One region of the Ensifer sp. 22460 genome, then DNA from elsewhere that is predicted to be linked to it. Evidence: predicted binding sites of a transcription regulator. Region 1 holds the regulator's gene; each other region holds the start of a gene.
What was found. The regulator PhoB, encoded in region 1, activates phosphate uptake and scavenging genes when phosphate is short. The targets are predictions, from matches to a motif close to TGTCATNNANCTGTCAT.
Positions count from the first base shown of each region.

Region 2: ACTJKM_RS31395 (DUF1868 domain-containing protein) is a predicted target of PhoB. The motif match lies at 1,255-1,271, and genes of this name have one in related genera.
Region 3: ACTJKM_RS19110 (DUF1045 domain-containing protein) is a predicted target of PhoB. The motif match lies at 1,351-1,367, and genes of this name have one in related genera.

Region 1 is NZ_JBQENZ010000012.1:190,592-193,862, forward strand. Features, by position in the region: gene phoU (phosphate signaling complex protein PhoU) at 5-718, shown strand; gene phoB (phosphate regulon transcriptional regulator PhoB) at 980-1,663, shown strand; gene ACTJKM_RS17210 (GcrA family cell cycle regulator) at 1,732-2,253, opposite strand; gene ACTJKM_RS17215 (aspartate aminotransferase family protein) at 2,674-3,271, shown strand, end outside.
Region 2 is NZ_JBQENZ010000035.1:58,132-61,402, forward strand. Features, by position in the region: gene ACTJKM_RS31385 (polyprenyl synthetase family protein) at 1-299, opposite strand, end outside; gene mtgA (monofunctional biosynthetic peptidoglycan transglycosylase) at 445-1,218, shown strand; gene ACTJKM_RS31395 (DUF1868 domain-containing protein) at 1,323-2,057, shown strand; gene ACTJKM_RS31400 (glutathione S-transferase family protein) at 2,079-2,726, shown strand; gene rpmF (50S ribosomal protein L32) at 2,884-3,069, shown strand.
Region 3 is NZ_JBQENZ010000015.1:17,992-21,262, forward strand. Features, by position in the region: gene ACTJKM_RS19100 (NAD(P)/FAD-dependent oxidoreductase) at 1-808, shown strand, start outside; partial or broken gene ACTJKM_RS19105 (PRC-barrel domain-containing protein) at 876-1,242, opposite strand; gene ACTJKM_RS19110 (DUF1045 domain-containing protein) at 1,513-2,313, shown strand; gene ACTJKM_RS19115 (NUDIX domain-containing protein) at 2,282-2,770, opposite strand; gene puuE (allantoinase PuuE) at 2,963-3,271, shown strand, end outside.

The DNA.
Region 1 (3,271 bases):
GACGATCATGTCCATGCATATCATGTCCGCCTATGACGAAGAACTGAAGTACCTGACGCGCCGCATCTCGGAAATGGGCGGTCTCGCCGAGCAGATGGTCGCCGAATCCGTCCGCGCCCTGGTCAATTCCGACCTGGCGCTGGCGCAAAAGGTAATCTCGGACGACACCGTTCTCGATGATGCCGAGCGCCAGATCGGCGAGAAGGCGATTGTCACGATCGCCAAGCGCCAGCCGGTCGCCGCCGACCTTCGCGAGATCATGGGGTCGATCCGCATCGCCTCCGACCTGGAGCGTGTCGGCGACCTCGGCAAGAACACTGCCAAGCGCGTGATCGCGGTTGCCGGTTCGGGCATCCCGCGCAAGCTCGCCCGCGGTCTCGAGCATCTCGCCGAACTCGCTCTGGTGCAGCTCAAGGAAGTGCTCGACGTCTATGCGTCGCGTTCGCCGGAAAAGGCCAACAGCATTCGCGAACGCGACGAGGAGATCGATGCGATCTACACCTCGCTGTTCCGCGAGTTGCTCACCTACATGATGGAAGATCCGCGCAATATCACGCCCTGCACGCATCTTCTGTTCTGCGCCAAGAACATCGAGCGTATCGGCGACCACGCGACCAACATCGCCGAGACGATCTATTACATGGCGACGGGTGCCCAGCCGGAAGGTGAGCGCCCGAAGGATGACAACACGTCGACGTTGGGCTCGGTCAACGACTAGAAGGTTGGAGCGGGATGCGGGGGGGACAACCGCATACACTTTTCCTCATCCCGCTCTGGCGTTAAACGCGCCGTTCGCAATGCGTGCCCCATGAATATCATCCGGTCGCGGCTTCGGTCGCGGCCCCGAATTCCTGCATCTGAAGCATGCGGCTTTTCGCACCGCCTTTGAAATTGGCGGGGGTGCTCCAGATTTAGAGTGTCTGAGTGCCGGCCGGTCCGCTGGACCCGCACGGCGCTCGCGGTAAGGAGACGTTACCTGATGTTGCCAAAAATCGCCGTGGTCGAAGACGAAGAGGCGCTGAGCGTCCTGCTGCGTTACAATCTGGAAGCTGAAGGCTTCGACGTCGATACGATCCTCAGGGGTGACGAGGCGGAGATCCGGCTACAGGAACGCCTGCCCGACCTTCTGATCCTCGACTGGATGTTGCCGGGCGTCTCCGGCATCGAGCTTTGCCGTAGGCTGCGCCAGCGCCCGGAGACGGAGCGGTTGCCGATCATCATGCTGACGGCGCGCGGCGAGGAAAGCGAGCGCGTTCGCGGTCTGGCGACCGGTGCCGACGACTATGTGGTCAAGCCCTTCTCCACGCCGGAGCTGATGGCCCGCGTCAAGGCGATGCTCCGCCGGGCGAAGCCCGAAGTTCTCTCGACGCTGCTGCGCTGCGGCGACATCGAGCTCGACCGGGAAACCCATCGCGTCCATCGCCGCAGCCGCGAAGTTCGCCTGGGGCCGACAGAGTTCCGCCTGCTGGAGTTCCTGATGTCCTCTCCGGGCCGTGTCTTCTCGCGCTCGCAGTTGCTGGACGGCGTCTGGGGCCACGACATCTATGTCGACGAGCGGACCGTCGACGTGCATGTCGGCCGCCTGCGCAAGGCGCTGAACTTCTCGACCATGCCTGATGTCATCCGCACCGTGCGCGGCGCCGGCTACTCGCTCGAAAGCTGAGAAGGGCAAACAAAAGTCAATAAAAAAGGGGCCGATCGGCCCCTTTCGTTTTGGTCCTGTGCGGATCCTTAGCGCATCCGACGGCGCTCGGCGGACGGCTGGTAGGCAAGCCGCGCATGGAAGCTGCAATAGGGCGAAGCTTCCGGGGAATCGTTGCCGCAGAAATGGAACTCTTCCTTCAGCGGGTCGCCGATCGGCCACTTGCAGGTGCGTTCGGTGAGCTGGGTCAGCTCGAGGCGGCGCGACATTGGCACGACCACGTCGGTCTGGATGCTGAAATCCTGCTCGGCAACGAGATCGACTTCGATCTCCTCCTTGAGAACGGTGGCGCCGGACGGACGGGCAACGGTGCGGGTCGAAACGCGCGAGGCGTAGTTCGGAGCGCGCGGCGCCGAGGTCGGCCGCTTCGGGCGGGTCGCCGCAGTGGTGCTGCCGCCGGCTTTGGCGCGGCCTGGAAGGCTCAGGCGATGAACCTTGCCGATGACAGCGTTACGGCTGACGCCGCCGAGCTGTGCCGCGATCTGGCTTGCGCTCAGGCCCTCGGACCAAAGCTTCTTCAGTTTCTCCACCCGCTCGTCAGTCCAGTTCATTTCTGCACTCTCCGTTCTCAGCGTTGGGGATGGCAGAATCCCTCACCGCACCCCGGTTGAATCCCGAGGTTGCAAACGCGATAACTCTTTTGGTGACTAGGTCCGCCGCATGCGTCTAGTAATTGAATGTTAACGTACTGACCGTCGGACTCCGTGGCAAGAGTCCCGGGATTCACGCCGAATCGATTTCGTAGTTTTCCCCAACTTGCTCGGCTGGCGTTGCATTTTTGCAAGCCCTTCCGGGCGATTTTTTCGCCGCCGGGAAACGGGCTTCTCTGTTGCACTGCAAGGCTTGGTTTTATTGACATTGCGGCGCGAAATAGGAATAGTGCCTGCGCCGCCGAAAGGCGGCATTTTTGATTTTTATCGGGCCGCATGAAGCAGCGGGACCGATGCCGACTGGAGTAAGGAGAGCCTCGCATGACTGCAACCACGCCGCTTTACGATACCTACATGCGCGCGCCGTTGCGTTTCGAGCGAGGAGAGGGCGTCTGGCTGATCGCCGAAGACGGCTCGCGCTATCTCGACTTCGCCGCCGGCGTTGCCGTGAACTCGCTCGGCCACGCGCATCCGCATCTCGTCGAGGCGCTGAAGGCGCAGGCCGAGAAGGTCTGGCACCTTTCCAACCTTTACGAAGTTCCCGGTCAGGAAAGTCTTGGACGCCGCTTGGCGGCCGTCACCTTTGCCGATCGGGTCTTCTTCACCAATTCCGGTGCGGAAGCGCTGGAATGCGCGATCAAGACGGCGCGGCGGTACCACTTCGCCAAAGGCCAGCCGGAGAAGTTTCACATCATCACCTTCGAGGGCGCGTTCCACGGTCGCACGATCGCGACGATCGCCGCCGGTGGTCAGCAAAAGTACATTGAAGGTTTCGGGCCAAAGGCCCCAGGGTTCTACCAGGTTCCGTTCGGCGACATCGCGGCCGTCAAGAATGCGATCACCGAGGAGACCGCCGCGATCCTGATCGAGCCGATCCAGGGCGAGGGCGGCATCCGTCCCGCGACCAAGGAATTCATGC
Region 2 (3,271 bases), on a different contig from region 1:
TCCATCGCCGGCAGGTCGTCATGGACGAGGGAATAGCAATGGACGCATTCGAGCGCCGCCCCGACGCGCAAGGATGCATCCAAGCTGCCGCCGAGAAGATCCGCACATTCGATCACCAGAAAGGGGCGCAGCCGCTTGCCGCCGTTCAGCACGCCGTGCCGCATGGCCGCGAGCAGGTTTGCTGGTCGCGCAATCTCGTCGACCGCCGTCGCCGAGCCGAGCAGGCGCTCGAGCAGAGCTTCGACGGCGCGGGCATTGCCGGTGAGGCGGCGGGTGAAGGGCGATGTGTCCTGGCTCATGCGCGCTCTTTGGCACGGGCGAAGAGGGCTTTCAACGGGGATTCGTGTCGCAGCGGCGCGCTTTCCCTGGGACAGCCGCCTGGGCGCCTTGCCTTTTACCAGAAAGCCCGTTCAACTTTGCCGGACCATACACTAAGAGAAGCGGATGGACAGCGAGGTGAACAGTCAGGCCGTGAACGTCGTTCCGGAAGCGCGCGAGGAGGGCGAAGTGCCTTCCAGTCGCTGGTCTTCGCTTCGCCGGACGTTGCGCAAGAAACGCCGCCAGATCATCCTGGCTGTCCTGGGTTTCGTTGCCCTGCCCTATGTGCTGATCGTTCTCTATCTCGTCGAGTTCGTCCACCCGGTCTCCACCTTGATGCTGCGCGATCTCGTTCTGCTTCGCGGCTACGACCGCCAATGGGTCGATTTCGAGAACATCTCGCCGGTGCTCGTCCAATCGGTGATGATGTCGGAGGACGGTCAGTTCTGCGCCCATGACGGCGTCGACTGGGGCCAGATGCGCGGCGTGGTCGAGGATGCGCTTGAAGGGGAATCGACCCGTGGCGCCAGCACCATCCCGATGCAGACGGTCAAGAACCTCTACCTCTGGAACGGCCGCTCCTTCCTGCGCAAGGGCATGGAGCTGCCGCTGGCGGTCGCTGCCGATTTCGTCTGGAGCAAGCGGCGGATGATGGAGATCTATTTGAACGTCGCCGAATGGGGTGATGGGATCTACGGTATCGAGGCGGCGGCCCGCCACCATTTCGGCGTTTCCGCGGCGAAGCTCTCGCGCCGGCAGGCCGCACTGCTTGCGGTTTCGCTGCCCAACCCGAAAGAGCGCAATGCCGGCAAACCCGGCCGTGGGCTCAAGCGTCTGGCGAATTTGATCGAGCGTCGCGCCAGCCGCTCCGGCGGCTACATCACCTGCCTTTATGATTGAGATCAGACCTTTTCATTGGATGCGGTTGCCGGGGGATGTCATCCTGGCTTCGTAGAGTTCTGCCATCTGGGCCCTCTCTCCATTCAAAAGGCCCGATCGCTCCCATGACCTCGATTTCCCCTTCGCTTCTCGCCTTTGGCCGCAACGCGGACACCATTCCGCCGAAGCATCTCGGAACCCGCTACGCCACGGACGGCCGCTTCCTGCGTGAGCCGGGCAACACGGTCGTCTCCCACGTCACCGCCGGATCGCCGTCCGAGACGGCCGTGCTTGCCGTGCGCGAGCGTCTGATGGCGATGCCCGAGGCGGGGCAGTTCGCCTTCACGCATCCGTCCAGCCTGCACATGACGATCTTCCAGGGCATCATCGAATATCGTCGCAGGCTACCCTATTGGCCCGTCGATATGGCGCTCGATACACCGATCGATGTGATGACCGAACACTACTGTGCGCGGCTGAGGCACTTTGCGCCGTTGCAGCCCTTCCGTGCCCGCGTGACCGAGATCACGCCAACCGGTCTCGCGCTTGAAGGCGACAGCGTCGCCGATCGGGCTTGCCTCAAGGCCTGGCGCGATGCTTTCGCCGAAGTCTTCGGCTATCGCCATCCTGATCATGACGACTATGCGTTTCACATCACCTTCGCCTATGTCATCGACTGGCTCGATGACGCGGCACTGCCGCGCTGGCAGGAAATGTTGAGCGAACAACTCGCCTGCCTCAGGGAGCGGGCGCCGGTGATCGAGCTCGATCCGCCGGCCTTCTGCTCGTTCGAGGACATGAACCATTTCGAGGAACTGATCGTTTTCTCGGACAGATCAGCAATCACGGCCAGCAATTAAGGCCAGCATCAAGGAATGTAGATGACCGGACTTACCCTTTACGTCGGCAACAAGAACTATTCGTCCTGGTCGATGCGGCCCTGGATGGCGATGACCGCCGCGGGCATCGCCTTCGAGGACGTGGTCATTCCCTTCGATTTCGCGGCCGGCAATCCTGATATCCGCGCGATCTCGCCGACCGGAAAGGTGCCGCTGCTGCGCCACGGCGATCTGCTCGTCTGGGAATCGCTGGCGATCATCGAATATGTCGCCGAGCTCTTTCCCGACGCCGGGCTTTGGCCGTCCGATCGCCAGGCCCGCGCCCGGGCCCGCAGCTATTCCATGGAGATGCTCTCCGGTTTCAGGGCGCTGCGCGGTGCCTGCCCGATGAACATCCGCCGGGAGAGGCGGGCGCTTCAGGTGGATGCCGACGTTCGCGCTGATGTCGTGCGCATCGAGCAGATCTGGAAGGAGGCGCTTGCCCACTCCGGCGGGCCGTTCCTCTTCGGATCCTTCAGCGCGGCCGATGCAATGTACGCGCCTGTGGTCAACCGCTTCGACGTCTACGATCTCGTTGCGGATCAAGAAACGCTCGGCTACATGCAACGGGTGAAGGCACATTTCGCTTTCCGGAAGTGGGAAGAGGCTGCCCGCGCCGAGCCGTGGGTCGTTCCCGATGACGAGGTCTGAATCGGCGCCGCCAGATCTTGAGTCGAAAAATTGCGGCTGGGGACTGGTCAAACAGCAGTTGCCGATGTATAAGCGCGCCAAATTTCCGTGATTGACATCTGTTTAACACGGCCATTTCGGCTGCTGAACAGTGTTTGCCCGATAAGTGGAGAATGAAATGGCTGTACCTAAAAGAAAAACGAGCCCGTCCAAGCGTGGCATGCGCCGTTCCGCTGACGCTCTCAAGACGCCGACCTACGTCGAAGACAAGAACTCCGGCGAACTGCGTCGCCCGCACCACATCGACCTGAAGACCGGCATGTACCGTGGCCGTCAGGTTCTGACCCCGAAGGAAAACGCATAAGCGTTTCCGTTCGTGGAATGGTTCAAAGGGCTGGCTCTGCCGGCCCTTTTGTTTTGCGTCTGACATTTTCTCGCTTGGACCCTGTGTTATCCGCAGGAGCTAGAGCATCACGCGCCAAGGTGAAGTCACTGGAAGCGGAGAGATGCTCTAGACCCTAAGTGCTGGAGCGTCCTTGGTGCGTTCATGCGAACGCACAGCGCTC
Region 3 (3,271 bases), on a different contig from region 1:
ACAACAATGGCGCGCGGGCGACCGGCAATTCTTCTGGCATGTCCAGGAGGGCGGCCCGGAGGGTTGGCCAGGCACGGAGGCAACGGCGCATGGCGTCGTTTTCGATACGCTCGCCGCGCGGGTGTCGCCGCGCCGCACGCTGTCGGCCCTGCGTGCCGCCTTGTTGCAGTTGCAGAATGTTCAGATCGATGAAGGCTCGGGCGTGCGCGCCATCCTTCCGGCGCACGGCAGGGCCGAGCGTGACGATGGCAGCCGGCTCAGCTTCGACCATTGCATCATCGCTGCCGGCATCGGCAGTTTCCCGCTGATCGATGCCGTGTCGGGGCCGCTGAAAGCGACGAGCGGCACGGCCGTCAAGGGCCAGGCCGCGCTCTTGAAGGCGGATGTCGATCCAGGCCTGCCGGTTATTTTCACCGACGGCGTCTACATCATCGCTCATGACGATGGCCATGTGGCGATCGGCAGCACCAGCGAGAACAGCTTTGCCGATCCACTGTCCACGGACGAACAACTCGACGATCTCCTTCGACGCGCCACGTTGCTGGCGCCGCGTCTGGCGGATGCGGAGGTGGTCGAGCGTTGGGCCGGGCTCAGGCCAAAGTCGGCGGGGCGCGAACCCATGGTCGGGCGGCACCCTGACCATTCGAACATTTCCGTGCTGACCGGCGGCTTCAAGGTGAGCTTCGGGATTGCGCATCAGCTGGCGCGCTTCGTTGTCGACGAGATCGCCGGTCTCCCGACGCTCGATCTGCCGGAATCCTTCCTGTGCCGGAACCACATCGCGGCGCTTCGCGAGAAGCATCTCTAGGCTTGGGCATGGGAAGGGCCCCGCCGCAGGCGGAGCCTCACATATTCGGACATTCGAAAGTTCGACCTTACATCCAGTAGGGTGGCACGCCGTAGTAGTCGTAGACGCGACGGCCGTTTTCCTCGTTCCAGTTTCGGCGCGCGCTCGACCTGATCGCGCGTAACGTCGGTGCGATAGCCGCCGAGGTTTTCGTCATAGGTCAACTTCGCCCAGGGCAGCGGATAGTGGTCTTCGCCAAGGCCAAGGAAGCCGCCGAAACCGAGCACGGCGTAGGCAACGCGACCGCTGCGTTTTTCGATGATCACGCGCTCGATCGAGCCGATGTGCTTGTTGTCGGAGCCATAGACCTTCGTGCCTTCAACCTTGTCGCTCGCGATCAGGTCATGGGTTTCCTTGATCCGGGCATCCTGCAGGTTTGCGTTGTGATAGCTCACGCTTCTTCTCCATCCTTGATTGTTACCTTGAGTGAACGGCCGTTGGGCCGGATGGTTCCGAAAATCTGGTGCGCAAACCGGTGGGATCGCGTGGTTTTGCACGATCCACTTCGTCAATCTGTCACGCAAATCACCTAAGACGCGGCCAATAGATCACGAAGATCCCGGGTCGGATCGATACTCATAAGCGTGATCGATCTCATTGGAGCGGGGCGGAAAACCGCAGGCACTTTTCCTCGTCCCGCTCGACACGGATAACCGGAGCCAGACATGCGCTACGCCATTTGTTTTACGCCGCCGATGGCCGACTCGCTTTCCGCGGTCGCCGCAAGCTGGCTTGGGCGCAACGTCTATTCCGGCGAACCGACGGAGCTGCCTTCGGTTGCGGGCCTGAGTTCTGCCGACATCGCCTACCATACGGCCGTACCGCGCCGCTTCGGTTTCCATGCGGTGATGATGTCGCCGTTTCGTCTGCATCCGGATATGACGGAATCACAACTCCTGAAGGCGCTGATGCATTTTGCCGGCGCGCAGACACCGTTCGAAATCGATCGCCTGGAGGTCGCCCGCATCGGCCGGTGCTTCGGACTGATGCCGCAGGTCCCGAGCACCGTGATGCATCTGCTGGCAGCCAATATCGTTCAGGAGTTCGATGCTTTTCGTGCGCCGCTCAGTGAAGACGAGATCGAGCGCTCCGATCCGGATCGGTTGTCCGCACCGCAGTTTTCCAATCTGCATCGCTGGGGCGATCCTCATGTGATGGACGAGTACCGCTTCCACATGATGTTGACTGGCCCGCTGGCGTCGGATGCGCTGCGCCAGGTCGAGGCGCCGCTTCGTGACCTGTTCGAGCCATGCCTGTCGACGCCGCTTGCCATCGGCAGTCTTGCCCTGTTCGTCGAGCAGGAGACCGGCGCGCCCCTGCGTGTACATTCGCAGCACCCGCTCGGCAAGATCTCTACGAATGCGCGCGCCGAACGCGCCAAACGCGTTGCCGCCGATCCCTCTGTTGGTTCGGGATCGATCCGGCCCTTGCCGCTCATCGTCGCGGCATTGATGGCGCATCGCTAGACCTGTCGCCATTGGAGTTGTCTCCAAACAGGAGCGCAATTGGATAAGGCAAGCCCAGTGGCGGCATGTGCGCTTGCGAGAAGTAGCGCAGCGACTTTGTTTCCCCGTCGGTGATCGCGGTCTGACAGCCGATGATCCGGCACCTAAACAGGGTAACCACGTATTCGACACGGTCGCCGTTCGGGTAGGTGTGCCGAAACTCTTTCCCGCCGAAGACGCCTAGGATCGTTTCGATCGAGACCGGATAGCCCGTTTCTTCCATCACCTCCCGGACCAAGGCTTCCGCCGGCATTTCACCTGGTTCGATTGCGCCTGCCGGCAAACTCCAGCCTTCGCCGCTTGTTTTCTCCTGCAGCAGAATCCGGCCATCGGAATCAAGTATGGCGGCTGCCACCGACGGACAAAGGAGAAGGCTGGTGCCGATTTTCTCGCGAAGCGTTTGAATGTAGGATTTCATCTCAACGAGGCCGCTCGATTTGTCGATCCATTTAACGTCGTTTCAGATAATCCCTCAACCTGGGCTTGAGTCGAGCTTTTCTGGCGATTTCAGCCCAGATCCTGACGATATCGCTGCCTCGCCTCACGTCATTTCGGTATCGACAATCCGGTCGGCGGTGATACCGTTCTGGAAAAATCGAAGGGTGATTTGATGTCTGAGACTAAGTATCCGCGCGACCTCGTTGGCTACGGCCGCAATCCGCCGAAGGCAAACTGGCCGGGCGATGCGCGCATTGCCGTGCAGTTCGTGCTGAACTACGAGGAGGGCGGCGAGAGCTGCATTCTCGATGGCGACGCGGCGTCCGAATGTCTGCTGTCCGAGATCGTCGGCGCGCAGCCCTGGCAGGGACAGCGTAATCTCAACATGGAATCGATCTACGAATATGGCGCACGCTCCGGTTTCTGGCGGCTGTGGCGCATGTTCACGAGCCGTAACGTTCCGCTGACGGTCTACGGCGTG